Regions from separate parts of the Streptomyces erythrochromogenes genome, predicted to be linked through region 3. Evidence: riboswitches for the same ligand, from Rfam matches in the RefSeq annotation. Region 3 holds a riboswitch; each other region holds the start of a gene.

Region 1 (9,519 bases), 830 kb from region 3:
GTGGTGGCCATCCCCGGGACTCCTCTCCAGCCTCCGGCTCCGGTGGATCCTCGTCCGACGACCGTAGCCCCCGCCACCGACAACCGTGCTCACGCGCGCCGGTCCTCCCGCTCGTGCAGCAGCGCCACCAGCTCCGCCGCCAGCTCCTTCGCGGTGGCGAGCCCCTCCGTCCCCCACCGCCGCGGCACCACGTCCACCGCGCACACCGTGCCCAGGACGATCCCGCGCCGGTCGGTCAGCGGTGCCCCCAGGTAGGAACGGACCCCGCTCTCGTCCACTACGGCGTTGCCGGCGAACCGGGCGAAGTCCCGCACGTCCTCCAGTACCAGCGCGCGCCTGCGCACCACCACGTGCGGGCAGTAGCCGTGGTCGCGGGCCAGGACCCGCGCCGGGTAGCCGCTCTCGGGAGCGTCGGGCGCGCGGTGCAGGCCCGCGAAGAACTGGCGTTCCTCGCCGACGAAGTTCACCCCCGTGTACGGGGCGTCGAGGACGTCCGCGACGCGCCGCGCGAAGGCGTCCAGTTCGGTGTCCACCCGCTCCCCCAGCCCCAGTTCGCGCAGCCGGACGGTTCGCGCGGGGGCCTCCCGGTCCACAGGCGTGAGCAGCAGGTGTCCGGTCGATTCGTAGTAGAGCATCACGTTTCCCCCGAGTCTGTTGACAGTGGCGTTGATGTCGTCGACATCGATCGCGCCGCGGACGTGCACAGCAGGTGACGGACCAGGGAGGCCAGCGTCACCGTCCCGGAGCCGGTCAGGCGCGCGTCGCACCGTACGACGGGCACCTCGGGCCCCAGTCCCACCGCGTCCCGGACCTCCTCGGGCGTGTAGCGGTGGCAGCTGTCGAACTCGTTGACGGCGACGATGAAGCCGATGCCGCGCCGCTCGAAGAAGTCAACGGCCGGGAAGCAGTCCGCGAGGCGGCGGGTGTCCGCGAGCACCACGGCGCCGAGCGCGCCCGCGCACAGCTCCTCCCACAGGAACCAGAAACGGTGCTGGCCGGGCGTACCGAAGAGGTAGAGCACGTGGCGGTCATCCAGGGTGATCCGGCCGAAGTCGAGCGCGACGGTCGTGGTGGTCTTGGCCTCGACCCCGTGCAGCGGGTCGGCGCCGGCGCCGAGGTCGCTGAGCAGTTCCTCCGTGCTCAGCGGCTCGATCTCGCTCACCGCGCCCACGAAGGTGGTCTTCCCCGCCCCGAAACCCCCCGCGACCAGCACCTTCAGCGTCACGGGGGCGTCACAGTCGTTTGCGTAGGCCATCGAGCACCGCCAGGAGGAGGGACTGGTCATCGGCGGCGAACGACCCTCCGCCCGGGAACCGCGGCGACTGCGCCATCACGGCCCCGTAATCCATGAGATCGGACAGCAGCACCTTGACCACCGCGGCGGGGAGCCGCAGCTGGCCCGCCAGCTCGGCGACGGTGACCGCCGCCGCGCCGGCGCACAAGCGCAGCGCGAGGGTGTGCTCGGCGCCGAGCGGCACACGCGGGCGCACGCCGGTCGCGGTCATCCGCGACAGCAGGTCGAGCGCGATGCCCGGTCTGGTCCGACCGCCGCTGGCGGTGTACGGCCGCATCACCCGCCCCGCCGAGTCGTCGAGCCACGGTGTGTCCCGCCCTTTCCCGTACGCCCCCCTGCCGTGGGCCCTCATCGCTCCACGTTCGCGGCGGGCCGCCGGGGCGCGGCCGCGAGGTACGGGCGGACGCTCTTGACCAGCATCGCCATCTCATAGCCGAGGACGCCGGCGTCGGCCTCCCGGTCGGCGAGGACGGCCAGGCAGGTCCCGGATCCGGCCGCGGACACGAAGACGAGCGCGGTGTCGAGCTCGACGACGACCTGCCGTACCTCCGCCCCTTCGCTGAAGCGGGCGCCGGCGCTGCGGCCCAGCGAGTAGAGGCCGGAGGCGAGGGCCGCCATGTGGTCGGCGCTGTCGGGGTCCATGCCGTGTACGCAGGTCACGAGCCCGTCGGCGGTGAGCAGTACGGCACTGCGGGTGTAGGGCACGCGTTGGACCAGGCCGCTGAGCAGCCAGTCGAGATCCGAGAGCCGGCCACCGGTCTTCGTTGCCATTTCGCCGCTCATGGGGGTGCGCTCCTTGCCGAGGTCGCTGAACGTGCTGGGGGTGCTGGGGGTCATACCTGGTTCTCCGACTGCGCGAGGCCGAAGCCCCGCTGGAAGGCGGCCATGAGGCCAGGGTCGTGCACGGGTTGCTCGGCGTCCGCAGGGCGCCGCGGGGCGGGTGCCTCGCGCAGCTGGGGCGCGAGGTGCTGCTGGGCGCTGCGCCGGGGCAGCACGGGCCGCTCGCCTCCGGCGGGCCCGCCGGACTCCCCCACCCGAGCCCCCGGCCGGGCATCCTCCACGGCCCCGGACCGGGCTGCCGCCCATGGCCCGCCCGACGCTCCTCCTCCGGGAGCGGACCAGGCATCGGCCGCCGCCCCGGGGCACGGCCCGCTCCCCGGTTGCGCATCCGCCCCGGTGCCGGGGTCGCCTGACGGCACGGACCAGGCATCCGCCGCAGAGTCGGACCCCGGCCCGGACGGCCCTCCAGCCGCCTGCACCTCGGCTGCCGGCTCGGCCCAGGTCCCGGGCTCGGGCGACGGCGCGCCGCCGGGTGGTGGCCACGCGTCCGGGGCGGGGCCGGGCGCAGCCCCCGGCCGGGCCGGCGGTGCGCCGCCGGTGACCGTGGTGGTTGCGTTCCAGGAGTCCGGCCAGGGGGTCGGGGCGGGTTCGGGGCGGGGGCCGGGGACGGTCGGGCCCGCCCTGCGGGGCAGCGGCATGCGGGCCGGCTCCAGCGGCGGCGTCACCCGCGAGCCCCCGGCCGCGTCGGCCGCCTCGGCAGCGCCCAGCAGCTCCTGCGGAAGCACCAGCACCGCGAGGACGCCGCCGTAGATGTTCGACTTGAGCTCGACGGCGATCCCGTGCCGCCGGGCCAGCGCCGAGACGACGTACAGGCCGATCCGCCCGTCCGCGAGCAGGCTCCGGACGCTGACCTGGTCGGGGTCCCCGAGCAGGGCGTTCATCCGGTGCTGCTCCTCGGCCGGCATGCCCAGTCCCCGGTCCTCCACCTCGACCGCGATGCCGGCGGTGACCCGCTCGGCGCGCAGCACCACGTCGGTGTCGGGGGCGGAGAACACCGTGGCGTTCTCGACGAGTTCGGCCAGCAGGTGCACCACGTCGGCGACGGCGTGTCCGCGTACGCTTCCGCCCGCCGGCGGCACGACCTTGACCCGCGTGTACTGCTCGACCTCCGCGACCGAGGAGCGGAGCACCTCGCTCAGGTCGATCGGCCGGCTCCACTGGCGGCGCGAGGCCGCGCCGCCCAGCACCGCGAGGTTCTCGGCGTGGCGGCGGATCCGGGTGGCGAGGTGGTCGACGTGGAAGAGGTCCCTGAGCAGGTCCGGGTCCTCGACCGTGTCCTCCAGGTCGTCCAGCAGCGAGATCTCGCGGTGGACCAGGGACTGGAGCCGGCGCGCGAGGTTGACGAAGACCTCGACCTTGCGCTCGCTGTCGGACGGGGCGGCCGGTGCGGCCGGTGCGGCCAGCCGTACCAGGGTCGTGTGGGCCTGTTCGCGGGCGCCGCGCAGTTCCTGGGAGAGCAGCCAGAACTCGTCCACGCCGGCCGGGTCGCCCCCGGTGAGCGGTGCGTTCGGCCCGCCCCGGACCGGCCGCGGCGGGGCCTCGCCGCGCTCCAGCCGGTCGGCGGCCGTCCGGAGCTCCTGGCGGCCGCGCACGCTGGAGCGGCGCAGCGCCTCGCACCGGTCCCGTACGGCCTTGGCCGCACGCTGCGCTCCGAGCAGTGCCGCGGCGAGGGCGCCGGCCGCGAGCAGGGCGCAGCCCGTGAGCACCGGCCAGAGCCGGGCGTCGCGGTCGCCGGCCCCGCCGCCGAGCTGGAGGGTGAAGATCACCGCTGCCGCGCCGCTGAGCGCCGCCGCCAGCGTGGGCAGGAGGGCGGCCCGCACCAGCTGGGGGCGTAACTGCCGGCCGGGACCGGTGACGGCGTGTCTCGACGGGGCGTGGCGGGCGGCGCGGAGTCCGGACATCGGCGTCCTCGGTACGTGGGGCCCGGCCCCCAGCGTTCCCGGGGCCCGGTGTTGATCACCGAATACCCACGCTAGACCCCGCTGTCCCGCCCCGGACTGCCAGTTGGAGAACTTCGCGGGGGTGCTTCCCGCTCCCGGTGGAGCGCTCGTACTGCAGCCCGAATGCGCCGGTCAGGCCGTTCCGGCCGCCCGGCGGCGCCCCTCCTTCGCGCGCTCGTACGACGCCGGCCGCCCCGGTCCGGGAGGGGCGGCCGGTACCTGGTGCTCGAGGTCGCCCGCTACGACCCGACGGACTCCGGCTTCTCCTGCCCGCCGACTGCCGACGACGCCACGCGGGCCGCTGTCGCCGCTGCTCCGCCGGCCTCGTGCGAGGGCACGGCCGCAGGCCCGTCCACGGGCCCGCCCGCCGTCGTCCCGGCGACGAACGGACGCCACCACGGCTCAGCGGGCGCCCCCTCGGCGCCGGGCTCGAACGGCTGGCCCGGGATCGGCAGCGCGACGGGCGCTCCGGCCCCCTGGGCGGCGGCCAGCGTGCCCTCGCCCGGCTCGTCCCACGGGTGCAGGGCCAGGTTGAAGGTGCCCCAGTGGATGGGCAGCATCGTGCCGTGCGGGGTGCCGCCCTGGAGGTCGAGGTGGGCGCGCATGCCCTCCTCGGGGGTCATGTGGATGTCGGGCCAGTACTCCGAGTAGGCGCCGATCTGGATCATCGTGGCGTCGAAGGGGCCGTGCGCGGCGCCGATCTCCGCGAAGCCGGGGAAGTAGCCGGTGTCGCCGCTGTGGTAGATCCGGTGCTCGTCGCCCGCGACCACCCAGGAGGCCCACAGGGTGTGCTGCTGGTTGCGCAGGCCGCGGCCGCAGAAGTGCCGGGCGGGCGTCGCCGTGAGGGACAGCCCGGCGATCTTGGTGGTCTCGTTCCAGTCGAGCTCGCGCAGCCGGTCGGGCGACACGCCCCAGCGCTCCAGGTGCGCGCCGACGCCGAGCGGGACGGCGAACAGCGTGTCCGTACCGGCCAGCGCCTTGATCGTCGGCAGGTCGAGGTGGTCGTAGTGGTCGTGCGAGATGACCACGACGTCCACCGCGCCCAGTGCGGCCAACGGGACCGGCACCGGGTGCAGCCGCTTGGGGCCGGCGAAGGGGAAGGGGGAGCAGCGCTCGCCCCACACCGGGTCGAACAGCACCCGGTGCCCGTCGATCTCCGCCAGCACGCTGGAGTGGCCCATCCAGGTCAGGCGCAGACCGCTGACGGGCGGCTTCACCAGGTCCGCGAGGGTGGTCGGGTGCACCGGGATGGCCGCCGCGGGGCTGCGCCGCAGCCGCTGTTCGCGGTGGAAGTAGATCTTCGCGAACTCGGTCATCGACCCCGAGGGCCTGTTCCGGGCTCCGACCGGGTTCTGGAAGACGCCGTCGGCGAAGTTCGGCGAGCGGCGGATCCGCTCCAGCCTGGCGCCGGACGGGTCCGCGCCGAAGGCTTCGGGCCGCAGGGCGCGCAGCCGCGGACGGAGGGGACGGGAGCCGGTCAAAGCGCCTCCAGGGAGGATGGGGTCGGTGCGGTCGTATCGCTACGACCATCCCAACGCACACCGGTCCCGAAGGATTCCGCCTGCCTCTCCCGCCCGCCTCGTCGTCCTGCGGCTACAGCGGCAGCAGGTCCGGCCGCTTCGCCTCGACGTGGTCGCCGGAGGACTCGCCGCGCAGCCGGCGGCCGATCCACGGCACCAGGTACTCGCGGGCCCACTGGATGTTGTCCCGGGTGACGTCCACCGAGCCGCGCGGGCGCAGCAGCGGCCACGGCTGGTCGGGGTCGGTCGGCACCTGCAGGCCGAGCACCTGCCCGGCGCGCAGGGCGACGCGGGTGTGGCCCTCGGGCGAGAGGTGGAGCCGGTCGGCGTCCCAGGCGCGCCGGTCCTGTACGGACTTCAGCGACCACAGGTCGAGCACCGGGCAGTCGTAGCGGTCGGCGATGGCGCGCACGTGCGCGCTGTACGTCGCGACCTTGCCCCGGATGTGTTTGAGGACCGGCACGCCGCGGGTGTCGAAGCCGGTGGTGATCATGACGTGGCCGACGGCCCCGGTGAGGTCGGCCACGGCCGCCTCGAACCGTTCCGCCACGTCGTCCGGGTCGCTGCCGGGCCGGATGATGTCGTTGCCGCCCGCGCAGAAGGTGACCAGGTCCGGGGCGAGGGCCTTGGCTCTCGGTACCTGGTCCGCCACGATCTGGTCGAGGAGCTTCCCGCGCACCGCGAGATTCGCATACCGGAAGTCGTGCTCCTCGCGCTGATCGGCCAGGAGCACGGCGAGCCGGTCCGCCCAGCCCAGAAAAGAATCCCCCGGCCCCGGGTCCCCCACGCCCTCGGTGAAGCTGTCCCCGATCGCCGCGTACGAGCCGATGGTCTTGAGTTTCGTCGTCGTCGCTGCCACGAGAACCCATACTTCACTCCCGTAACCAACCTACGCCAACGTAATGAGGGGTTGACGGGCCGTGATCTGTACCACGCGGGAGATAAGGAATAAGTACACGTGGGGCCGGGACCCCCCTCGGGTCCCGGCCCCACGCGTGTCCGCGCTCCGTCGGCGGCTGCCGTCAGAGGCTGGCGCCCTTCGAGCGGAGGTAGGCGATCGGGTCCATGTCCGAGCCGTAGGACGGGCTCGTGCGGATCTCGAAGTGCAGGTGCGGGCCGGTCGAATTGCCGGTGGAGCCGGAGAGGCCGAGGCTCTGGCCGGCGGTGACGCTCTGGCCGGAGGAGACGGAGAGCTGGGACAGGTGGGCGTACTGGGAGTACTTGCCGTCCGCGTGCCGGATGACGACCTCGTTGCCGTACGAGCCGCTCCAGCCGGCGGAGACCACGGTGCCCGCACCGACGGCCTTCACGGTGGTGCCCATGGGGGCGATGAAGTCGACGCCGGTGTGGTAGCCGGAGGACCACATGGCGCCCGCGACCTTGTACTGGGTGGAGATGCCACCGCTGACCGGGGCCACGAATCCGGAGGCGGCCGGCTGCGCGACGGGCGCCTCGGGGGCGGAGTCCTGCCGCGCCTGCGGGGCGGCGGGCTGTCCGGCCCGCTTCGACTCGGCCTTCGGGGCCGCCTTCGCAGCGGACTCGGGGGCGGTGCGCGGGGCAGGAACGGTGCGCGGGGCGGGGGCGGCGTCGACCGGGGCGGCCTCGGCGCGGCCGCCGAGGGTCAGCTTCAGGCCGGGGTGGATCAGCGACGGGTCGCTGCCGACCGCCTCGCGGTTCTGCTCGTACAGCCGCTCCCAGCCGCCGGAGAGGTTGCGCTCGGCGGCGATCTCGGAGAGGCAGTCGCCCGGGACGACCGTGTAGACGGTCGGCGCTGCCTGCACGGCGGCCGCCGGGGCGGCCTGGAGGGCGGCGGGGACCTGCGGGGCCACGGCGGGTGCGACGGCGGTGGCCGCCGCAGGGGCGCCGGCCGCGTGGGCGCCGGCGGCGCCGATCAGCGGCAGGGCGAGGGCCGCGCCGCCGGTGCCTGCGACCGCGAATCCGCGGGAAATGGAAAGGGACTTGGGACGGCGGTGCTTACCCTTTGCAGGCATGACGCATTCCTCTCCGGCGCCTGCGAGGTGAGCTGTCGGGTTCGGACTGGAGATGTCCGGCCGTACATGTACGGGACATGAACGACTTCACCCCGAGCCATATCGGAGAAAAGATCTCCGGTACAGCGGCTTACCTGGTTCCCCCGCTCCTGCCGCGCGAAATGGTTCGGTTGCGGTTTCCGGGCGGCGGCAGGATTCGGCGATCCACCCGGATCGATCGCGAAGGTAATCCCTTGCGGGCACGCCGAACAAGCCGCGAATTCCCTGACGGATTCACAGACATGAGGGACCGCCGGAATTCCGGTCACCCTCCGTCCATTCCGCTCCGCCAACAGCCGCCCCCACCGGGCCATTCGGCTTTGACGATCAGGCACTCACGGTCACCGTATGATCTGGCTCACGGGGCGGTGCCCGATCTCGCCTCCGGATATGGCAAGTTGGCGCCAAACGGCTCAATTCGGACAGACGCCCCAAGAGAAGGCGGAGGAGTTCCCGTGACCCAGCAGATACAGGAGCCGGAGCTGACCGGAGTGCGCAATTTCCGCGATGTGGGCGGATTGCCGACTTCTGATGGACGAAGGGTCGGGACGGGACGACTCTTCCGAAGCGGACATCTCGCACATGCCACCGAAACCGATGCAGAGTTCCTCGCTTCGCTCGGCCTCCACACCATCTTCGACTTCCGCAACGGCGCCGATCACGCCCTGGAGGGCCCGGACGTCGAACTGCCCGGCGTGCGGAACGTCAACATCCCGCTCTCGGACCCGGCGGACGGGCGGGAGTTCTGGCGGCTCGTCCGCGACGGCGACCTCGACCAGCTCCGCTCGATCCTCGGTGACGGCAAGGCCGCCGCCCGGATGGCGAACTCCTACCGCGGGATCATCCGGACCCGCACCGCCGAGCACAGCCGGGTCGTCCACGCCATCGCCGAGGACAGCGTCCCCGCCCTGCTGCACTGCGCGGCCGGCAAGGACCGGGCCGGCCTCTCCGTCGCCGTCACCCTGCTCGCGGTCGGCGTCGAGCGCGAGGCGATCGTGGCGGACTACCTGGAGTCCAACGCCCCGCACCGCCGCTACCGGGTGCGCCGCAGCTCCGAGTCGGCCGAGGCCCGCTCGCCCGAGGTGATGGAGCTGCTCGCGCCCCTCTTCGACGCCCGCGCCGAGTACCTGGTCGCCGCCTTCGACACCATCGACGAGGTCTGGGGCGGGGTGGACCGCTACCTGGCGGAGGGCCTCGGGCTGAAGCCCGAGACCCTCGACCGGCTCCGGGACCGGCTGTTGGTCTGATCCGGGACGAGGGACCCGGGACGAGGGCCGACGCCCGGGACCCGGGACGAGGGCCCCGGGACGAGGGGCCGACGCCCGGGACCCGGACCGGGGCCGGCCTCGGGCCGGGGGGACGCAGGTCGTCAGCGCGCCGCGACGGCCTGCTTCACCAGCGTCCTGCCGAAGTCCCACATCAGACCCGACCCGCCGTGCGCCTCGTCCATCACCTCGCGGAAGGCGGCGACGAACCGGTCCACGTCCTGCTCGTCCAGGACCAGCGGCGGAATCAGCTTGATCACCTCCAGGTGGTCCCCGGAGACCTGGGTCAGGATCCGGTGCTTCTGCAGCAGGGGCACCACGACCATCTGCGCGAAGAGGCCCTTGCGGGCCGCCTGGAGCACGGTCCAGCGGCTGCGCAGCCCCAGCGAGGAGGGCCGCCCGAACTCGATGCCGATCATCAGGCCGCGCCCGCGCACCTCGTGCAGCAGCTCGTACTCGTCCACCAGGGCCGCGAGCCGCCCGCGCAGCAGGTCGCCGGTCGCCCGGGCGCGGGCCGCGAGCCCTTCGTCCTCCATGACGGACAGCACCGCCAGCCCGGCCGCCATCGCCTGCGCGTTGGAACCGAAGCTCGCGGAGTGCACGAGCACCCGGTCCATGGACGAGTAGACC
Region 2 (9,519 bases), 2.5 Mb from region 3:
ACACCCCGCGAATCGTTGGTCGAACCGGTGGCCCGGGCCACCCTTACTGCATAACATCGATCACCGCACGGCCCTTGTGCATTGACGCACAATCTCCCGGCCCTGGAGGCTCCTTTGCACCGTCGCACTGCGCTCTCCGTCTCCGCCGCCCTGCTCGTGGCGGCGCCCCTGCTGTCCGCCTGCTCGGGCGAGACCCGGCCCGGCACCGCGGCCGTCGTCGGCGGTGAACGGATCACCACCTCCGCGCTCCAGGCCCAGGTGAACGACGTCCGCACCGCACAGAACCGGTCCGAGCAGGCCGCCACGCTCATCGCCAACACCCCGCAGCTGGAGCGGATCAAGCTCGGCAAGATGATCCAGCTGCGGGTGCTGGAGCGGGCGGCCGAGGACGCGGGCATCTCGGTCACGACCAAGGAGATCGAGGACGCCCGCAAGGCGCAGGAGGGCGACAAGGGCGCGGCGGCACTGGAGCAGCTGGCCCTCCAGGCCCGGGTCCCGCTGGCGCCCGGGCAGATCGACGAGGACCTGCGCTTCCGGCTGCTGCTCGACAAGCTGAGCGAGCGCTTCGGCGAGGAGAGGATCATCGAGCCGCTCACCAAGGCGTCGGAGGCCCTCCACATCGAGGTGAACCCGCGCTACGGGGCCTGGGACGCCAAGCAGGTGGGCCTCGGCCCGGCGGACACCGCATGGATCACCCAGCGGACCCGGCCCGAGCAGGAACCCGCCGGAGCCTGACGTCCGCCGGCGGAGGTAGGTTCGGAGGGTGACCGACCACTCCCAGTCCACCGCCGCCGCCGCCGAGCCCACCGGCCGTATCGTCCTCCTGACCACCAGCCACCGGGTCGCCCCCGGGGTGCTGTCCTGGCCGGCGTGGCAGACCCTGCACGCCGCGGACCGGGTGCTGTGCGCCGACCCCGGCCACCCGCAGCTGCCGTACCTGCGGGAGGCGGGCGTCGAGGTCGAGCACACGGCTGCGGACGCGCACGAGCTGGTGGCTGCCTGCGCGGGCGGCCGCACGGTCGTGGTGCTCCCCGGCGGCGAGGGCGACCAGCGGCTCACCGACGGGCTGGCCCGGCTGGCCGGCTCCGGCCGGGTCTCGATGCCCGACCTGGAGCTGCTGCCCGGCTCCTACGACCTGCCGGGGGCGCGCCTGCTGGACCTGGTCCAGGTGATGGACCGGGTCCGCCGCGAATGCCCGTGGACCTCCCGGCAGACCCACCGGGGCCTGGCCAAGTACGCGATCGAGGAGGCGTACGAGCTCGTCGAGGCGATCGAGGACGGGGACCGGGAGGAGTTGCGCGAGGAGCTCGGCGACGTCCTGCTCCAGGTGGTCTTCCACGCCCGGATCGCCGAGGAGGGGGTCCCGGCGGGCGAGGACGGCGAGGACGGCGAGGACGACGGGGAGGCCCTGGGGGCCTTCTCCATCGACGACGTGGCCGGGGCCCTCGTGCAGAAGCTGATCCACCGGCACCCGCACGTCTTCGGCGACGAGCAGGCGGAGACCCCGGAGGACGTCCACGCCCACTGGCAGCGCACCAAGGCGGTCGAGAAGCGGCGGGAGTCGGTCACCGACGGGGTCCCGGTGGGCCAGCCGGGCCTGGCGCTCGCGGCCAAACTCGCGGGACGGGCCCGTGCGGGCGGCGTGGCCGTGGAGCTGCCCCGCGGCGAGGGCATCGGGTACGAACTGCTGGAACTGGCGGCGCGCGCCGAGGCGGAGGGCGTCGACCCCGAGACCGCGCTGCGCGCGGCGGCCCGCGTCTACCGGGACGCGATCCGGGCGGCCGAGGGCGTCGGAGCCCCCGCGCGGTAGTTCCTCCCGTCCGTTCAGTACTCCCTGGGGACGCGGGCCGAGGGGTCGTGCCAGTGCGGTGCCGGGCGGTTCAGGAACCATTCGCCGAAGCCCAGCGGGCGGCCCCCCGGCCCGTTGCCGGTGCCCCCGGCGGGTACGGAGTCGTGGAAGAGACGGCCGGGGCGGGCGCCGAGCCCCTCCAGGAGCCGGGCGGTCTCGTCGATGAACTGAGGCGGCCCGCTGAGGTAGACGTCCTGGTCGGGCCAGAGCCCCCGGTTGCACAGCGCCGTCGCGAGCCGGTCGGTGGCCTCGTTGCGGTGCCGGCCGGGCGCGGGAGTGATGTAGGTGACGTCGAGCCAGCCGCACGAGGTGCCGTACGCGTCGATGAGCGGCCGGTCGTAGAGGTGCGCGCCGTCGCGGGCCACCACGAAGAGCCGTACGTCCTGATCGGGCGGCCGGTCCGCGAGCTCCTCCAGCATGGCCCGGATCGGGGCCCAGCCGGTGCCGGCGGCGATCAGGCTGACCGGGCGGTCCGAGCGCCGGAAGGTCAGCGCCCCGCCCGCGGCGCCGAGCTTCAGGACGTCGCCGGGCCGCGTCTCGTGGACCAGGGCGGTGCTGAGCCGCCCGCCGTCGATCCGGCTGACGTGCAGGTCGACGGTGCCGTCCGGGCGGGGGGCGTTGCCGAGGGAGTAGGTGCGCCAGGTCCTGGGGACGCGCTCGCTGCTCACGCTCGTGTACTGGCCGGGGAGATAGGGGAAGGGGGCGTGCGGCCGCAGGGTCAGCACGCCGATGTCCCGCCCGTACTGGAGGTGGCGCACGACCTCCGCGTCCCACCAGGGGGGGGCCTCGCTCGCGTCGGCGCCGGCGAGCATGGCGTCGGCGATCCGCTGGTAGGCCTCGGTCCACGCCTTCTCCACCTGCGGGGTCCAGGCGTCGCCGGAGGTCTCGGCGAGCGCGGCGAGCAGGCTGGAGCCCACGACCGCGTAGTGCTCGGGGCGGACCAGGAACTTGCGGTGGTCGCGTCCCAGGTCGCGCAGGTAGGGGCCGAGGGTCTCGTCGTCGAGGCGGGAGACGACGTGGGTGAGTGCGGCGAAGAGCCGGTCCCGCTGGCGTTCCATGTCCTCGGAGGAGACCGGGAAGAGGTCGCGGACTCCGGGGTTGTGCCAGAAGAGGTGCGAATAGAAGAACTTGACCGCGTGCTCGGCCCGTCTCTCCACCACCGCGAAACTGCTTTTCAAGATCCTCACATCCACCAACCGAAAGTAGGAGTGCCGGACGGGGCGAGGTCAAGCGTTGTCCGATCTGCGGACAGCCGCGACGAAGCAGTCATATGGGATGACGAATCGGCGGGTCGCGGCCCGCGCCGGTCCGCCGGGACGCGGCGGCTACTGTCGGGGACATGCACGATCAGTCGTCCCCTCCCTCCGTCGGCGCGGCGCCCGAACTCTTCACGTGGGAGTTCGCGACCGACCCCTACCCGGCCTACGCGTGGCTGCGCGAGAACGCGCCGGTACACCGCACCAAGCTCCCCAGCGGGGTCGACGCCTGGTTGGTCACCCGGTACGCGGACGCCCGCCAGGCCCTCGCCGACCAGCGGCTCAGCAAGAATCCGGCGCACCACGCGGAGCCCGCGCACGCCAAGGGCAAGACCGGGATCCCGGGGGAGCGCAAGGCGGAGCTGATGACGCATCTGCTGAACATCGACCCGCCGGACCACACCCGGCTGCGGCGCCTGGTGTCGAAGGCGTTCACCCCGCGCAGGGTCGCCGAGTTCACCCCGCGGGTGCAGGCGCTCACCGACCACCTCATCGACGGGTTCGCGGCGAGGGGGGAGGCGGACCTCATCCACGAGTTCGCCTTCCCGCTCCCGATCTACGCCATCTGCGAGATGCTCGGGGTACCGCGCGAGGACCAGGACGACTTCCGCGACTGGGCCGGGATGATGATCCGCCACGGCGGCGGCCCGCGCGGCGGCGTCGCCCGGTCGGTGAAGCAGATGCGGACCTATCTCGGCGAACTCATCCACCGCAAAAGGGATGATCTGGGCGACGACCTGATCTCCGACCTGATCCGGGCGAGCGACCACGGCGACCACCTGACGGAGGGCGAGGCCACCGCGATGGCCTTCATCCTGCTCTTCGCCGGCTTCGAGACGACCGTGAACCTCATCGGCAACGGCGTCCACTCCCTCTTCATGAACCCCGTCCAGCGCGAGCGGCTGCAGAGCTCCCTGGCCGCCGGGGAGAGCGGGCTGCTGGCCACCGGTGTCGAGGAACTCCTGCGCTACGACGGCCCCGTGGAGCTGGCGACGTGGCGGTTCGCGACCCAGCCGCTGACCCTCGGCGGCGAGCGCATCGAGACCGGCGATCCGGTCCTGGTCGTCCTCGCGGCCGCCGACCGGGACCCCGAGCGGTTCGCCGATCCGGACACCCTCGACCTCTCCAGGACCGACAACCAGCACCTCGGGTACGGGCACGGCATCCACTACTGCCTGGGCGCGCCGCTCGCCCGGCTCGAAGGGCAGACCGCTCTCGCGACCCTGCTGACGCGCCTGCCCGATCTGGAACTGGCCGTTCCACCCCAAGACCTGCGCTGGCGTGGGGGGTTGATCATGCGAGGGCTACGCACTCTTCCCGTTCGCTTCACGGCTCAAAACACTTGTGCGACATCTGATTAAAAGTCAGATTCAGCTTGAACTTGTGACAATCGTTCGAAGGCCGCTAGGTTCTGCCGTTACCCCGCTGTTATGCGAAAGGTGATCCCTCATGCTCTCCGGGAACGGCCGTCACAGACGCCCCCGCCAGGTCCCCGCGCTGGTTGTCACAGCCGGAGTCACTGGCTCTGCGCTGGCCATGCCGCTGCTGGCAGCCACCAGCGCGACCGCTGCCGACACCACCACCTGGGACAAGGTGGCCGAGTGCGAGAGCGGCGGCTCGTGGAGCGCCAACTTCGGCAGTGGCGCTTACGGCGGTCTCCAGTTCACCCAGGAGCAGTGGCAGAACGCCGGCGGTCTGGACTTCGCCGAGCGCGCCGACCTCGCGAGCCGCTCGCAGCAGATAGCCGTGGCCGAGCGTGTGCTGGCTTCCCAGGGCCCGCAGGCCTGGCCGCTGTGCGCGGCCTCGGCCGGACTGGACCAGCAGGGTCCGGCCGCCGTCGTCGACCCCGGTCTGCCGGGCAGCCCCGGTGCGGTGGGCCCCGCGCCGTCCCGCCCCGACGACACGGTGCCCTCCACCACGGGCGGCAAGCCGGCCACGGACTTCGGGCTCCCGACCGCGGAGACCCCGAGCCCTTCGGGCAGCCCCTTCCTGATTCCCGACGCTCCGTCCGTCGGACTGCCCGTCATGCCCGCGCCCGACGTCCCGACGACGCCGCCGGCCGACCCGGGCACCCCGGTCGCCCCGACCGACCCGACGACCCCGCCGGTGACCCCCGCCGACCCGACGGCCCCGACCCTCCCGGCGGACCCGACGGCGCCCACGACCCCGCCGGTCACCCCCAGTCCGTCCCCGGCCGACCCGACCGCCCCCGTGGCACCGACGACCCCGGCGACCCCGGACGCCACTCCCGCCGAGGGCAACGGCAAGCACCGCGGTGCCCCCTCCCCCGAGGAGGGCGCCCCGTCCGATGCCGCGTCGGACCCCGTCTACACGGTGCAGGCGGGCGACAGCCTGGCGACCATCGCGGATGCCAAGGGCCTGAAGGGCGGCTGGAGCGGGCTCTACGCGGCCAACGAGCAGGTCATCGGCGGAGACGCCAACCTGATCAAGCCCGGGCAGAACCTGGATCTAACCACCTAATAAGGACAGTTGGTTCGACCGGAAAGACCTGATTGTCTGTTTTCTGTAAGTGAGACATGTGTCTCTTCCGGTCAACTGGCGTGTCCCGCCCCGGGGGTTCCGCAAACCCCGTTCTCACCTGCGCAAACACCCCCATGGGGAGCGCAAGTAGGGGCCGTTTCTCCCCGATGTTCCTGGTTGAGCATCGGGGAGGGACATGTCTACCTTCTGATTCGCCCGCCACCGCGGGCTCCTTCGACCGCATCGCCGAATCCTGCCGGCGGACGGGGGGAACAGTCGTCGCGTCAAGCGCCGAAGGCAGGAGCGGGGGAACCAAGGTAGGTGCCGCGAGCGGCCGTTGAGAGACGGTCACGCAACCGGCTTGGGGTTAAGCGGGGCGCAAGGTCGCACCGCCGGGCACTCACAGGCCCGAACCCGACAGCTCACCTCGTAGGCGTCGGTGAGGAGAAACCTCATGCTGCTTTCCGGCAAGGGCAAGCATCGTCGCGGTTCCAAGGCCGTTCGCATCGTCACGCTCGCCGGTGTCGCCGGTGTGGCCGTCGCCGCCCCCCTGATGACCGCGGGCGCCGCCAGTGCCGCCACCGCGTCCGAGTGGGACAAGGTCGCGCAGTGCGAGTCCGGTGGCAACTGGTCCATCAACACGGGCAACGGCTACTACGGCGGACTGCAGTTCTCGTCCTCCACGTGGGCCGCGTTCGGTGGCAAGTCGTACGCGGCGCAGGCCAACCAGGCCTCGAAGGCGCAGCAGATAGCCGTGGCCGAGAAGGTCCTCAAGAAGCAGGGCAAGGGCGCCTGGCCGCACTGCGGCAAGGGTCTGTCGAACTCGTCCTACACCGGTGGCGGCTCCACCGAGACCCCGGCTTCCACCAAGCCGAAGGCCGAGACGAAGAAGACCGAGACCAAGAAGACCGAGACCAAGGCCGCGCCGAAGAAGGACACCAAGCGCACCGAGGTCCCGACCACCCGCTCCGAGCGCACCGAGGCTCCGGCCGCGCCGAAGACCGGCAACGGCTCGTACGAGGTCAAGCCGGGCGACACCCTGGGCACCATCGCCGAGGCCAACGGCGTCAAGGGCGGCTGGCAGCAGCTCTTCGAGCTGAACAAGGACATCGTCTCGGACGCCGACCTGATCTACCCCGGTCAGAAGCTGAAGCTCAGCTGAACGCTGCGGCAATAGCCGCAAAAGCGTACGCACACGCAGAATTCCCACCGCCCGGCGCCCTTCCCCCCACGCGCCGGGCGGCGGTGTGTGCGGCCCCGCAAGCCGGTGATCAAGAGTCGTATGTCCCGGAAGAGGGGTATTCGGTCCCTTTTTCGTCCCAGGGGTCGGGCGGTCGGCCGGTCGAACCCCGGAAGCCGGTTAGGCTCTAGGCGGCAAGGCCATCCCACGGCCTGACACGCCACCGCACACCCAGCGTCACATCCCAGAAGGAGATGCTCGTGCCGTCCATCGACGTCGTCGTAGCCCGGGAAATCCTGGACTCCCGAGGCAACCCCACGGTCGAGGTCGAGGTGGGCCTCGACGATGGCAGCACCGGCCGTGCTGCCGTTCCGTCCGGCGCCTCCACCGGTGCATTCGAGGCCATCGAGCTCCGTGACGGTGACCCCAACCGTTACTTCGGCAAGGGCGTCGAGAAGGCCGTCCTGGCCGTCATCGAGCAGATCGGCCCGGAGCTCGTCGGCTACGACGCCACCGAGCAGCGCCTGATCGACCAGGCCATGTTCGACCTGGACGCCACCGACAACAAGGGCTCCCTCGGCGCCAACGCCATCCTCGGCGTCTCCCTGGCCGTCGCGCACGCCGCGTCCGAGGCCTCGGACCTTCCGCTCTTCCGCTACCTCGGCGGTCCGAACGCGCACCTGCTGCCCGTTCCGATGATGAACATCCTCAACGGTGGGTCGCACGCCGACTCCAACGTCGACATCCAGGAGTTCATGATCGCCCCGATCGGCGCGGAGTCCTTCTCCGAGGCGCTGCGCTGGGGTGCCGAGGTCTACCACACGCTGAAGAAGGTCCTGCACACCAAGGGCCTCTCCACCGGCCTGGGCGACGAGGGCGGCTTCGCCCCCAACCTGGAGTCCAACCGCGCCGCGCTCGACCTCATCATCGAGGCCGTCAAGCAGGCCGGCTACACCCCGGGCAAGGACATCGCGCTGGCGCTCGACGTCGCCGCGTCCGAGTTCTACAAGGACGGCAAGTACGAGTTCGAGGGCCAGTCCCGCTCGGCCGCCGAGATGACCGACTACTACGCCGAGCTCGTCGAGGCGTACCCGCTGGTCTCCATCGAGGACCCGCTGTTCGAGGACGACTGGGCCGGCTGGAAGACCATCACCGACCGCCTGGGCGCCAAGGTCCAGATCGTCGGTGACGACCTGTTCGTCACCAACCCGGAGCGTCTGGCCCGCGGTATCGAGGAGGGCTCCGCGAACGCCCTGCTCGTGAAGGTGAACCAGATCGGTTCGCTGACCGAGACCCTCGACGCCGTCGAGATGGCCCAGCGCAACGGCTTCAAGTGCATGATGTCGCACCGCTCCGGCGAGACCGAGGACGTCACCATCGCCGACCTCGCCGTCGCCGTGAACTGCGGTCAGATCAAGACCGGCGCCCCGGCCCGCTCGGACCGCGTCGCCAAGTACAACCAGCTGCTGCGCATCGAGGAGATCCTCGACGACGCTGCGGTGTACGCGGGCCGCAGCGCCTTCCCGCGCTTCAAGGGCTAATCACGCTCTGCCTCCGTACGTCCCCGCACTCGGTCCCGTACCGTGTGCGGGGACGTATTGCGTAGTGCGTACATAAGGGGAGGCGGACCAATGGCCGGGAACCGGGATCGGTTCTCCACCTTCTCCACCGCGACGCGGCTCAAGCAGCTCGGCGAGCGGACCGCGGCCCACGTCTACCGCTCGCAGTCGCGCCGGCAGGTGCGCCGCAGCCGCCTCACCGGCAGGGCCGCACTCCTGGTGCTGGTGCTCTGTACGCTGGTCGTCGCCCTCGCGTATCCGATGCGCCAGTACGTCTCCCAGCGCTCGGAGATCGCGGAGCAGCAGCGGGCCGCCGCGGCAGCGCGGGACCGCCTGGAGCGGCTCCGCGACGAGAAGGCCCGCTGGCAGGACGACGCCTACGCGGAGCAGCAGGCGCGCAAGCACCTGCACTTCCTGCGTCCGGGGGAGGTCGGCTACATCATGGGCGACCCCGGATCCCGGCCCCCGGAGCCGCACCGGACCGGCCAGGCCGGCTCCGACCGCCCCTGGTACTCCAACGTCTGGGACGGCGTCGACAAGGCCGACCGCCCCAACGACTAGCACCGCAGCACCCATCCACGAGAACGAAGAGACTTCCTCCAGGCATGCAGACGCCCCCGCCCCAGACCGACCGGACCGAGCCGACCGACGCGGACATCGAGGCGTTCGAGCAGCAGCTCGGCCGCCCGCCGCGCGGGCTGCGCGCCATCGCGCACCGCTGCCCCTGCGGGCAGCCCGACGTGGTGGAGACCGCGCCGCGGCTTCCCGACGGCACCCCCTTCCCGACGCTGTACTACCTGACGTGCCCGCGCGCGGCCTCCGCCATCGGCACGCTGGAGGCCAACGGCGTGATGAAGGAGATGCAGGCGCGGCTCGCCGAGGACCCGGAGCTCGCCGCCGCCTACCAGGCCGCGCACGAGGACTACATCCGGCGCCGCGACGCCATCGAGGTGCTCCAGGGCTTCCCGAGCGCCGGCGGGATGCCGGACCGGGTCAAGTGCCTGCACGTGCTCGTCGGCCACTCCCTGGCCGCCGGCCCCGGCGTGAACCCGTTCGGCGACGAGGCCCTCGCGATGCTGCCCGAGTGGTGGGCCAAGGGCGCCTGCGTCACGCCGTGCGGCGAGAAGAAGGAAGAGGGGGCCGAGTGACCCGGGTCGCGGGCATCGACTGCGGTACGAACTCCATCCGGCTGCT
Region 3 (9,519 bases):
AGTCCGCCGTGGCGAAGCCGCGCGCGTAGCGCTCCTCACGCAGCCGTTCCAGGACGCGCGGCGTGTGGACGAGCTTCGGCCGGAAGCCGTACAGGTGGCGCGTCGCCGTGTCGATGACGATCCACCGGCCGGTGTGCCGTTCGCGCCCCGCCACCGTGACCCGGTCACCCCCCGGACCCCAGTACACCCGGGCCACGTACACCTTCGCCCCGCCCTTGAAGAACTTCGTCCCCGGGCGCAGTTCCTGGCCGCCGACGCCGCAGCGACGCCAGGCCACGACGTTCGCGGCCACCACCCAGACCGGCTCCGGAGACCGGTCGTCCGACTCGTCCATCCGCTCCACCCCCTATGCGACCTCGACGCCGTACTCGCGCAGCAGGTCCTCCAGGCCGCCGCGGTAGCCCTTGCCGCCGATCACGAAGTCCCAGTCGCCGTTCGGCCTGCGCCGGAACGAGCCCAGCACCAGCGCGGTCTCACCGGCCCGGCCGTCGGAGACCTCCAGCTGCCCGGCCTCCGCGCCCGCCGCGTCCAGGAGCCGGATCCGGGCGTCGGTGAAACCTGCCAGGTCGGCATGCGGATCGGCCTCCGGGTCCACGGCTGCCACGAGCACCAGCCGGTCGGCCTCGCGCGGCAGGGCCTCGAAGGAGACCTCCAGCGCCGCCTTGTCCGGCGCCGCGTGCGCCCGGGCCCGTACCGAACCGTCCGGCGTGCGCGGGTTGTTGAAGAAAACGAAGTGGTCCTCGCTGAGCACCCGGTTGCCCGTGCAGACCAGGGCGCACACGTCCAGCGCGACCCGGCCCGACCAGGTCATGCCGAGCACGTTGTGGTCGTCCGACGGGGCGGGCTCGGGAGCCCGCTGCGCCGGGACCCGGGCCGCCGGGCCGCCACCGAGGCGTCCGCGCAGCCCGTACTGGTGCAGGAGCTCCACCAGCTTCTCCCCGGGAACCAACTCCAGCGGCTTGCCGTTGGAGAAGGTGTACGACGTCGGCCCGAAGGACGAGGTGGTGACCAGCACCCCCTTGTTCGCCCCCTTGTCCTGGACCGTGCCGTACAGGTCCCGTACCGCCGTGGGCGGCACGGTGTTGCGGTAGCGCTTGACCTGGACCACGATCCGTCCGCCCGTGATCGGGGAAGGGTCGTTCGCCTCGATGTCGACGCCGCCGTCGCCGGACCGCTGTGTGGTCAACGCCTCCATGCCCATCGCCCGGAAGAGCTCCGCCACCAGGTTCTCGAAGGCGATCGGGTCCATCACGAAGAGGTCCGGCTCGTCCTCGTCGTCGCCCGCGTGCCCGCCGTGGCTGACGACTCCGCCGCCGACCTCGTCGGGCCGGCGTCCCGCGCGTACGGCCGTCAGCTGGTCGGGCCGCGCCGACAGCTGCCCGCGCAACCCCTCCACCAGGCAGTCCACCGCGCTGACCTGCTCCAGCCGAAGCCCCGCGAAGGCGGAGCGGGCCGCCGACACCGAAGCGAGCGTGATCCGCGCCTCCTGCCCCGTCACCGGATCGTGGTCGTCCACGAAGCCGTTGACCACGACGGACTCGAGCGCGCCGAACTCGTCCGCCGCGTACAGCTCGCGCACCACCAGCAGCAGGCACTGCGCCAGCAGGTCCCGGTACAGCGCGCGCCGCTGCGTGGCAGGGCGAGCCGTCTCCTTGTCCTGGTCCGTACTCGGCATGTACCGGACCGACTTGGCCTCGGGCACCACCTGGAACCCCGGCAGCTGCCAGTCCAGGACCAGCTCGCGCGCGCCCCGATCGTAGGCGGCGGCCAGCTGCCTGGGCAGCGCCTCGGGCCAGGCGGTGGAGGCGTAGAGGGCGGCCGAGAAGTACTCCACGGCGGCATCGGCGTCACCCGCGCGCAGTGCCCTGGCCAGCTCGGCGAGGCCGTTGTTGTGCTCCCGGATCCCGGCGAGCTGCTGCGCCGCCCACTGGTCGTACTGCTGCCGGTACGCCGCCAGCTGCTGCTGCCGCTGCAGCTCCGCGGCATGCGCCGCCTGCCAGGCCTGGGTGTAGCGGGCGTGCGCCTCGCGCTCCGCCTGCGCCCGGCGGTTCGAGCCGAGGGTCCAGCCGCTGTTCTGCTGCTGGAACTGCTCGAGGCGCGGCATCGGCAGCGGATGGGCGAGATTCCCCGGGGCGAAGGGTTCCAGCTGCTCCGGCCGGACCAGCGCGGCCGTACGGAACGCCGGTGCCCGGCAGCCCGCGGCCAGCAGCCCCTGCAGCCCGGCGACCTCCGCCTCGATGCGCTCCGTACGCCGTCGTGCCTCGGCCTCGCGATGCTGCCGGTAGGCGGCCTGCTGCTCGCGCTGCCCCCGGGCCGCCTCGCGTTCGTACGCCCGCTGTCGGCGTTCCGCCTCGCGGTGCTGGATCAGCTGCGTCTGCTGCATCCGGCGCTGGGCCTCGGCCCAGTCCCCGATCAAACCGCCCGACCGACGACTCATCAGCTCTGTGTTCTCCCGCCCCACCCGACAGTGCCAAGAGGGAAAACACTAGTCGCCATTCGGGTGGTACGTCCTCCGGACGTACCACCCGAATGGTCCGGAACCCCTACAGTGCGGGTCCCGCCAGCGTCGCCACGACCGCCGGCAGGGCCGTCCCCGAGCCGTCCCGGCGCGGGTCCGGTGCGGGCAGCTCGGCCGGAGCGCCGTTCGCCGCCGCCGCGCGGGCGGGGGAGCCGCCGGCCCAGGCCAGCACCAGCAGGTCCTCGCCCTTCAGGAACCGCTGGCAGCGCACGCCGCCGGTGGCCCGGCCCTTGCGCGGGTACTGGTCGAAGGGGGTCAGCTTCCCGGACAGCATCGAGTCGTCCAGGGTCCCGTGCGAGCCGGCCACCGTGAACACCACGGCCTCCCGGCCCGGGTCGACGGCCGAGAAGTGGATCACCTTGGCGTTCTCGGAGAGCTTGATGCCCGCCATGCCGCCCGCCGGACGGCCCTGCGGCCGGACCTGGCCCGCCGGGTAGCGCAGCAGCTGGGCGTCGTCGGTGATGAAGACCAGGTCCTCCTCGCCCGTGCGCAGCTCGACCGCGCCGACGATCCGGTCGCCGTCCTTGAGGGTGATGACCTCCAGCTCTTCCTTGTTGGCCGGGTAGTCCGGCACGACGCGCTTGACCACGCCCTGCTCGGTGCCCAGCGCCAGACCCTGCGAGGACTCGTCCAGCGAGGTCAGGCACACCACCTTCTCGTCCGCCTCCAGCCCGGAGAGGAACTCCGAGACCGGTGCGCCGCCCGCGAGGTTCGGCGCGGCGTGCGTGTCCGGCAGCTGCGGCAGGTCGATCACCGAGAGCCGCAGCAGCCGGCCCGCGGAGGTGACCACGCCGACGTCGGCCCGCGCGGTCGCCGCGACCTGCGAGACGATCAGGTCGTGCTTGGCCCGGGCGCCGCCCCCGTCCTGCGGCAGCGGCTCGCCGTTCGCCGTACGGGCCAGCAGGCCCGTCGAGGACAGCAGCACCCGGCACGGGTCGTCCGCGACCTCCAGCGGGACGGCGGCCACCGCGGTGCCCGCCGACTCCAGCAGGACCGTACGGCGCTCGGTGCCGAACTTCTTCGCGACGGCGGCCAGTTCCGCGGAGACCAGCTTGCGCAGCTCGTTGTCGGACTCCAGGATCCCGGTCAGCTCGTCGATCTCGCCCGTCAGGCGGTCGCGCTCGGACTCCAGCTCCAGGCGGTCGAACTTGGTGAGCCGGCGCAGCGGGGTGTCCAGGATGTACTGGGTCTGGGTCTCGCTCAGCGAGAACCGCTCGATGAGCCGGGCCTTGGCCTGGGCGGAGTTCTCGCTGTCGCGGATCAGCCGGATGACCTCGTCGATGTCGATGAGGGCCACGAGCAGGCCCTCGACGAGGTGCAGCCGGTCCCGGCGCTTGGTGCGGCGGAACTCGCTGCGGCGCCGGACGACCTCGAAGCGGTGGTCGAGGTAGACCTCCAGCAGCTCCTTGAGGCCGAGGGTGAGCGGCTGCCCGTCCACCAGCGCCACGTTGTTGATGCCGAAGGACTCCTCCATCGGCGTCAGCTTGTAGAGCTGCTCCAGCACTGCCTCCGGGTGGAAGCCGTTCTTGATCTCGATGACCAGGCGCAGGCCGTGGGCGCGGTCGGTGAGGTCCTTGACGTCGGCGATGCCCTGGAGCTTCTTCGAGCCGACCAGGTCCTTGATCTTCGCGATGACCTTCTCGGGGCCGACCGTGAAGGGCAGTTCGGTGACGACCAGGCCCTTGCGGCGCGCCGTCACGTTCTCCACGGCCACCGTGGCGCGGATCTTGAAGGTGCCGCGGCCGTTCTCGTAGGCGTCCTTGATGCCCGAGAGGCCGACGATCCGGCCGCCCGTGGGCAGGTCGGGACCCGGTACGAAGCGCATCAGCGCCTCCAGGTCCGCGTGCGGGTACCGGATCAGGTGGCGGGCCGCCGCGATGACCTCGCCGAGGTTGTGCGGGGGCATGTTGGTCGCCATGCCGACCGCGATCCCGGACGCGCCGTTGACCAGCAGGTTCGGGTAGGCGGCGGGGAGCGCGACCGGCTCCTGCTCCTGGCCGTCGTAGTTGGCGGTGAAGTCGACGGTGTCCTCGTCGATCGACTCCGTCATCAGCGACGTGGCGTCGGCCATCTTGCACTCGGTGTAGCGCATCGCGGCCGGCGGGTCGTCGTTGCCGAGCGAACCGAAGTTGCCGTGGCCGTCGACCAGCGGCAGCCGCATCGAGAAGGGCTGGGCCATGCGAACGAGGGCGTCGTAGATCGAGGCGTCGCCGTGGGGGTGGAGCTTGCCCATCACCTCGCCGACGACACGGGCGCACTTCACGTACCCGCGGTCGGGACGCAGACCCATCTCGTTCATCTGGTACACGATCCGGCGGTGCACCGGCTTCATGCCGTCCCGGGCGTCGGGCAGGGCACGGGAGTAGATCACCGAGTACGCGTACTCGAGGAAGGAGCCCTGCATTTCGTCGACGACGTCGATGTCGAGGATCTTCTCCTCGAAATCCTCCGGCGGCGGGGTCTTCGTGCTGCGGCGGGCCATCGCTGCGCGGCTCCTTAACCAAGAATGGGATGTGCTGGGTGTCTGGCTGGTCTGGCGGGGTCTGGCTGGGTCCTGCCGGAGTCCGGCGGGGGGTACGACGCGGACCATTGTGGCCCGAGGGACCGACAACGCCGACTCCGACCCAGGTCTGGCCCGGGAACTTATCCGGTGGCCGACGCGCTTGCATACAGTGGCAGGTCTGACGGAAATCTCTGCATCGCGATCGAAGGGACCACATGCCCATGGGTCACACGGCCACAGCCCAGGCCGGCTCCGGCGGCCTGACAGCGACCGAGCACCGGCTGGCCAACGGCCTGCGCGTGGTGCTGTCCGAGGACCACCTGACCCCGGTCGCCGCGGTCTGCCTCTGGTACGACGTCGGCTCGCGCCACGAAGTCAAGGGGCGTACCGGCCTGGCTCACCTCTTCGAGCACCTGATGTTCCAGGGTTCGGCGAGCGTACCCGGCAACGGCCACTTCGAGCTGGTCCAGGGCGCCGGCGGCTCCCTCAACGGCACCACCAGCTTCGAGCGCACCAACTACTTCGAGACGATGCCGACCCACCAGCTGGAGCTCGCGCTCTGGCTGGAGGCGGACCGGATGGGGTCGCTGCTGGCCGCCCTGGACGACGAATCGATGGAGAACCAGCGCGACGTCGTCAAGAACGAGCGCCGCCAGCGCTACGACAACGTCCCCTACGGCACCGCCTTCGAGCGGCTGACGGCCCTGGCGTACCCCGAGGGCCACCCGTACCACCACACCCCGATCGGCTCCATGGCCGATCTGGACGCCGCGTCCCTGGAGGACGCGCGCGCCTTCTTCCGTACGTACTACGCGCCCAACAACGCGGTGCTGTCGGTCGTCGGGGACATCGACCCGGAGAAGACGCTCGCCTGGATCGAGAAGTACTTCGGCACCATCCCCGCCCACGACGGCAAGCAGCCGCCCCGTGACGGCTCGCTGCCCGACATCATCGGGGAGCAGCTGCGCGAGGAGATCGTCGAGGAGGTCCCGGCCCGCGCGCTGATGGCCGCCTACCGGCTGCCGCACGACGGCACCCGCGAGTGCGACGCCGCCGACGTGGCCCTGACCATCCTGGGCGGCGGCGAGTCCTCGCTGCTGCACAACCGGCTGGTACGCCGCGACCAGACGGCCGTCGCCGCCGGCTTCGGCATGCTGCGCCTGGCCGGCGCGCCGTCGCTGGGCTGGCTGGACGTCAAGACTTCCAGCGGGGTCGAGATCCCCGCCATCGAAGCGGCCGTCGACGAGGAGCTCGCGCGGTTCGCCGCCGAGGGCCCGACCGCCGAGGAGATGGAGCGCGCGCAGGCGCAGCTGGAGCGCGAGTGGCTGGACCGGCTGAGCACGGTGGCCGGCCGTGCCGACGAACTGTGCCGGTACGCGGTGCTGTTCGGCGACCCGCAGCTGGCCCTCACCGCCGTCCAGCGCGTCCTCGACATCACCGCCGAGGAGGTGCAGGCCGTGGCCGCGGCCCGACTGCGCCCGGACAACCGCGCGGTGCTCGTCTACGAGCCGCTCGCGGCGGACGGCGCCGAGGGCGAAGAGGGCGAAGAGAACGCCGACAGCGACGAGAACGAGGGGGCGGAGCAGTGAGCGACACCGCAGCCGTCACGATGACCTTCCACCCGCGCCCGCAGGCCGGAGAGCCGCAGCCGTGGGCCTTCCCGGCCCCCGAGCGCGGGACGCTGTCCAACGGGCTGACCCTGCTGCGCTGCCACCGCCCGGGCCAGCAGGTCGTCGCGGTCGAGATCAACCTCACCGCGCCCCTCGACGCCGAGCCCGAGGGCCTGGACGGCGTGGCGACCATCATGGCGCGCGCCCTGTCGGAGGGCACCGACAAGCACACCGCCGAGGAGTTCGCGGCCGAGCTGGAGCGCTGCGGAGCCACCCTCGACGCGCACGCCGACCACCCCGGACTGCGTGTCTCCCTGGAGGTCCCGGCCTCCCGGCTGGCCAAGGCGCTGGGCCTGCTCGCCGAGGCGCTGCGCGCCCCCGCGTTCGCCGACGCCGAGGTCGACCGCCTGGTGCGCAACCGGCTCGACGAGATCCCGCACGAGCTGGCCAACCCACAGCGCCGCGCCGCCAAGCAGCTCTCCAAGGAGCTCTTCCCGGCGTCCCTGCGGATGTCCCGGCCGCGCCAGGGCACCGAGGAGACGGTCGCGCGGATCGACTCCGCCGCCGTACGCGCCTTCTACGAGGCCCACGTACGCCCGGCCACCGCCACCGCGGTGGTCGTCGGCGACCTGACCGGCATCGACCTTGACGCCGTGCTGGCGGACACCCTGGGCGCCTGGACCGGCGACACCGGCCAGGCCCGCCCCGTCCCGCCGGTGACCGCCGACGACACCGGCCGCGTGGTCATCGTCGACCGGCCCGGCGCGGTCCAGACGCAGCTGCTGATCGGCCGGATCGGGGCGGACCGCCACGACCGGGTATGGGCGGCCCAGGTGCTCGGCACGTACTGCCTGGGCGGCACCCTCACCTCCCGCCTGGACAAGGTGCTGCGCGAGGAGAAGGGGTACACCTACGGGGTGCGCGCCTTCGGCCAGGTGCTGCGCTCCACCGCGGACGGCAAGGGCGCCTCGATGCTCGCCATCAGCGGCTCGGTGGACACCCCCAACACCGGGCCGGCGCTGGAAGACCTCTGGAAGGTGCTGCGCACCCTCGCGGAGGGCGGTCTGACCGACGCCGAACGCGATGTGGCCGTGCAGAACCTGGTGGGCGTGGCCCCGCTGAAGTTCGAGACGGCCGCCTCGGTCGCCGGCACCCTGGCCGACCAGGTCGAGCAGGAGCTGCCGGACGACTACCAGGCACAGCTGTACGCGCAGTTGGCCGAAACCGGCACGGTGGAGGCCACCACGGCGGTCGTGAAGGCGTTCCCGGCGGACCGGCTGGTCACGATCCTGGTGGGCGACGCCGCGCTGATCGAGGAGCCCGTGCGGGCCCTCGGGATCGGTGAGGTCACGGTCGTCACCAACTGACGCCACGGGCGCCCGGACTACGGGCAACTGACTCAGGGCGCAAGGGGCTCCGGCGGTTTTCCGCCGGAGCCCCTTTTTGTCCGTTTAGTGGTGAGGTTGCTTGTATGCGGTGTGGCGTACGCAACAAAAAGCCGCGTCTGTTTGGCGATTGACTGATGATCCGCCTAGCGTCGGGCGTGCTGTCCGTCAGTTGTGCCCGCCGCACCCGCGGCACCGGGCAGCGATCGCCGAGTCCCCGTCAGGCGCGAGCCTGGGGAGCCGGGGACCCACATCAGTCCCTGGGGTGAATCGGACCCCCTCGCAAGAGGAGGCCCGTAGGAGACCTTCCTGCTCCGAACCCGTCAGCTAACCCGGTAGGCGAGAAGGAAGGAAAGGATCAAACCCTTCATGGCGTTTGGCAGTCGTCCCGCTGGTACCGGCAAGCACCGTGGTTCCAGCCGCCTGAGCAAGAAGACCGCCGGCTACGCCGGTATCGCCGCGATCGCCACCACGGGTGTGGTCGGCTCCCTCGCCGCCCCGGCCTTCGCCGCGGACAACCACAGCAGCTCCGCCCCGGAGAACGGGCTGGGTGCCGTCGTCGTCGCCGAGGACCTCGCGGGCGACATCGCGGACCAGGCCGAGTCCCAGCAGCGCGCCGCCGAGCACGCCGCCGCCAAGGCGCAGGCCGAGGCCGACGCCAAGCAGAAGGCCGCCGAGGCCAAGCGCCTCGCCGAGGCCAAGGCGAAGGCCGAGCGCGAGGCCGCCGAGCGCGCCGCCCGCGAGGAGGAGCGCAAGCGCCTCAACACCTTCGTCTCCCCGCTGGACGACTCGTACGTCAGCACGCAGTACAAGGCGGGCGGCGGCATGTGGTCCTCCGGCAGCCACACCGGCATCGACTTCCACGCCGCCTCCGGCACCTCGGTCCACGCAGTGGGCTTCGGTACCGTCGTCGAGGCCGGCTGGGGCGGTGCGTACGGCAACAACGTCGTCATCAAGCACAACGACGGCACGTTCACGCAGTACGGCCACATGTCGTCGCTGAACGTCTCCGTCGGCCAGCAGGTCACCCCGGGCCAGCAGATCGGCCTGTCGGGCTCCACCGGCAACTCCAGCGGCCCGCACCTGCACTTCGAGGCCCGCAGCGGCTCGCAGTACGGCTCGGACATCGACCCGATCGCGTACCTGCGCTCGCACGGCGTCAGCCTCTGACCCTCCGCGCCGCCCACCGGGCACAGCGCGCAGCGCACAGCTTCACGAAGACCCCGCCTCCCGAGCCGGGGTCTTCGTGTTTTTGCGCTCCGACGCAATGTTTCGGATTTCTGTCCGCTCTCGAAATTATGCTGTGCTGCAATAGAGTCGATGCGTGCGCGTGAGCGCGCACGGGGGCTGGCGGTCGGAAATAGGCGGAGGTTCGGTCTTGCGTATTCCTGCGCACGCGGTATGCACGGCAATTCGCGACGACATCGTCTCCGGGGTGTTCGAACCAGGCGGTCGGCTGACCGAGGAGGTGCTGGCCCGCCGGTACGGAGTCTCGCGCGTCCC

Evidence for each region. A riboswitch is a leader RNA that binds a small molecule or an ion and turns the genes downstream of it on or off. The one in region 3 is predicted to bind cyclic di-AMP.
Region 1: linked by a shared signal. The riboswitch ahead of OHA91_RS07405 (LysM peptidoglycan-binding domain-containing M23 family metallopeptidase) and the one ahead of OHA91_RS10690 (M23 family metallopeptidase) in region 3 are both predicted to bind cyclic di-AMP.
Region 2: linked by a shared signal. The riboswitch ahead of OHA91_RS22615 (transglycosylase family protein) and the one ahead of OHA91_RS10690 (M23 family metallopeptidase) in region 3 are both predicted to bind cyclic di-AMP.

The regions. Positions count from the first base shown of each region.
Region 1 covers NZ_CP108036.1:1,576,216-1,585,734, forward strand. The annotation lists gene OHA91_RS07365 (MmcQ/YjbR family DNA-binding protein) at 1-11, opposite strand, end outside; gene OHA91_RS07370 (GAF domain-containing protein) at 90-635, opposite strand; gene OHA91_RS07375 (GTP-binding protein) at 635-1,255, opposite strand; gene OHA91_RS07380 (DUF742 domain-containing protein) at 1,233-1,571, opposite strand; gene OHA91_RS07385 (roadblock/LC7 domain-containing protein) at 1,643-2,077, opposite strand; gene OHA91_RS07390 (ATP-binding protein) at 2,128-4,035, opposite strand; gene OHA91_RS07395 (MBL fold metallo-hydrolase) at 4,314-5,555, opposite strand; gene OHA91_RS07400 (SGNH/GDSL hydrolase family protein) at 5,668-6,453, opposite strand; gene OHA91_RS07405 (LysM peptidoglycan-binding domain-containing M23 family metallopeptidase) at 6,617-7,585, opposite strand; cyclic di-AMP (ydaO/yuaA leader) riboswitch at 7,588-7,767, opposite strand; gene OHA91_RS07410 (tyrosine-protein phosphatase) at 8,080-8,871, shown strand; gene OHA91_RS07415 (aspartate aminotransferase family protein) at 8,994-9,519, opposite strand, start outside.
Region 2 covers NZ_CP108036.1:4,950,813-4,960,331, forward strand. The annotation lists gene OHA91_RS22590 (SurA N-terminal domain-containing protein) at 115-735, shown strand; gene OHA91_RS22595 (nucleoside triphosphate pyrophosphohydrolase) at 764-1,810, shown strand; gene OHA91_RS22600 (globin domain-containing protein) at 1,825-3,009, opposite strand; gene OHA91_RS22605 (cytochrome P450 family protein) at 3,189-4,466, shown strand; gene OHA91_RS22610 (transglycosylase family protein) at 4,642-5,586, shown strand; cyclic di-AMP (ydaO/yuaA leader) riboswitch at 5,866-6,037, shown strand; gene OHA91_RS22615 (transglycosylase family protein) at 6,041-6,748, shown strand; gene eno (phosphopyruvate hydratase) at 7,021-8,307, shown strand; gene OHA91_RS22625 (FtsB family cell division protein) at 8,398-8,886, shown strand; gene OHA91_RS22630 (DUF501 domain-containing protein) at 8,931-9,473, shown strand; gene OHA91_RS22635 (Ppx/GppA phosphatase family protein) at 9,470-9,519, shown strand, end outside.
Region 3 covers NZ_CP108036.1:2,403,746-2,413,264, reverse strand. The annotation lists gene OHA91_RS10715 (hypothetical protein) at 1-334, opposite strand, end outside; gene OHA91_RS10710 (restriction endonuclease) at 347-2,437, opposite strand; gene OHA91_RS10705 (DNA gyrase/topoisomerase IV subunit A) at 2,544-5,000, opposite strand; gene OHA91_RS10700 (M16 family metallopeptidase) at 5,243-6,610, shown strand; gene OHA91_RS10695 (M16 family metallopeptidase) at 6,631-7,998, shown strand; cyclic di-AMP (ydaO/yuaA leader) riboswitch at 8,214-8,372, shown strand; gene OHA91_RS10690 (M23 family metallopeptidase) at 8,386-9,186, shown strand; gene OHA91_RS10685 (GntR family transcriptional regulator) at 9,395-9,519, shown strand, end outside.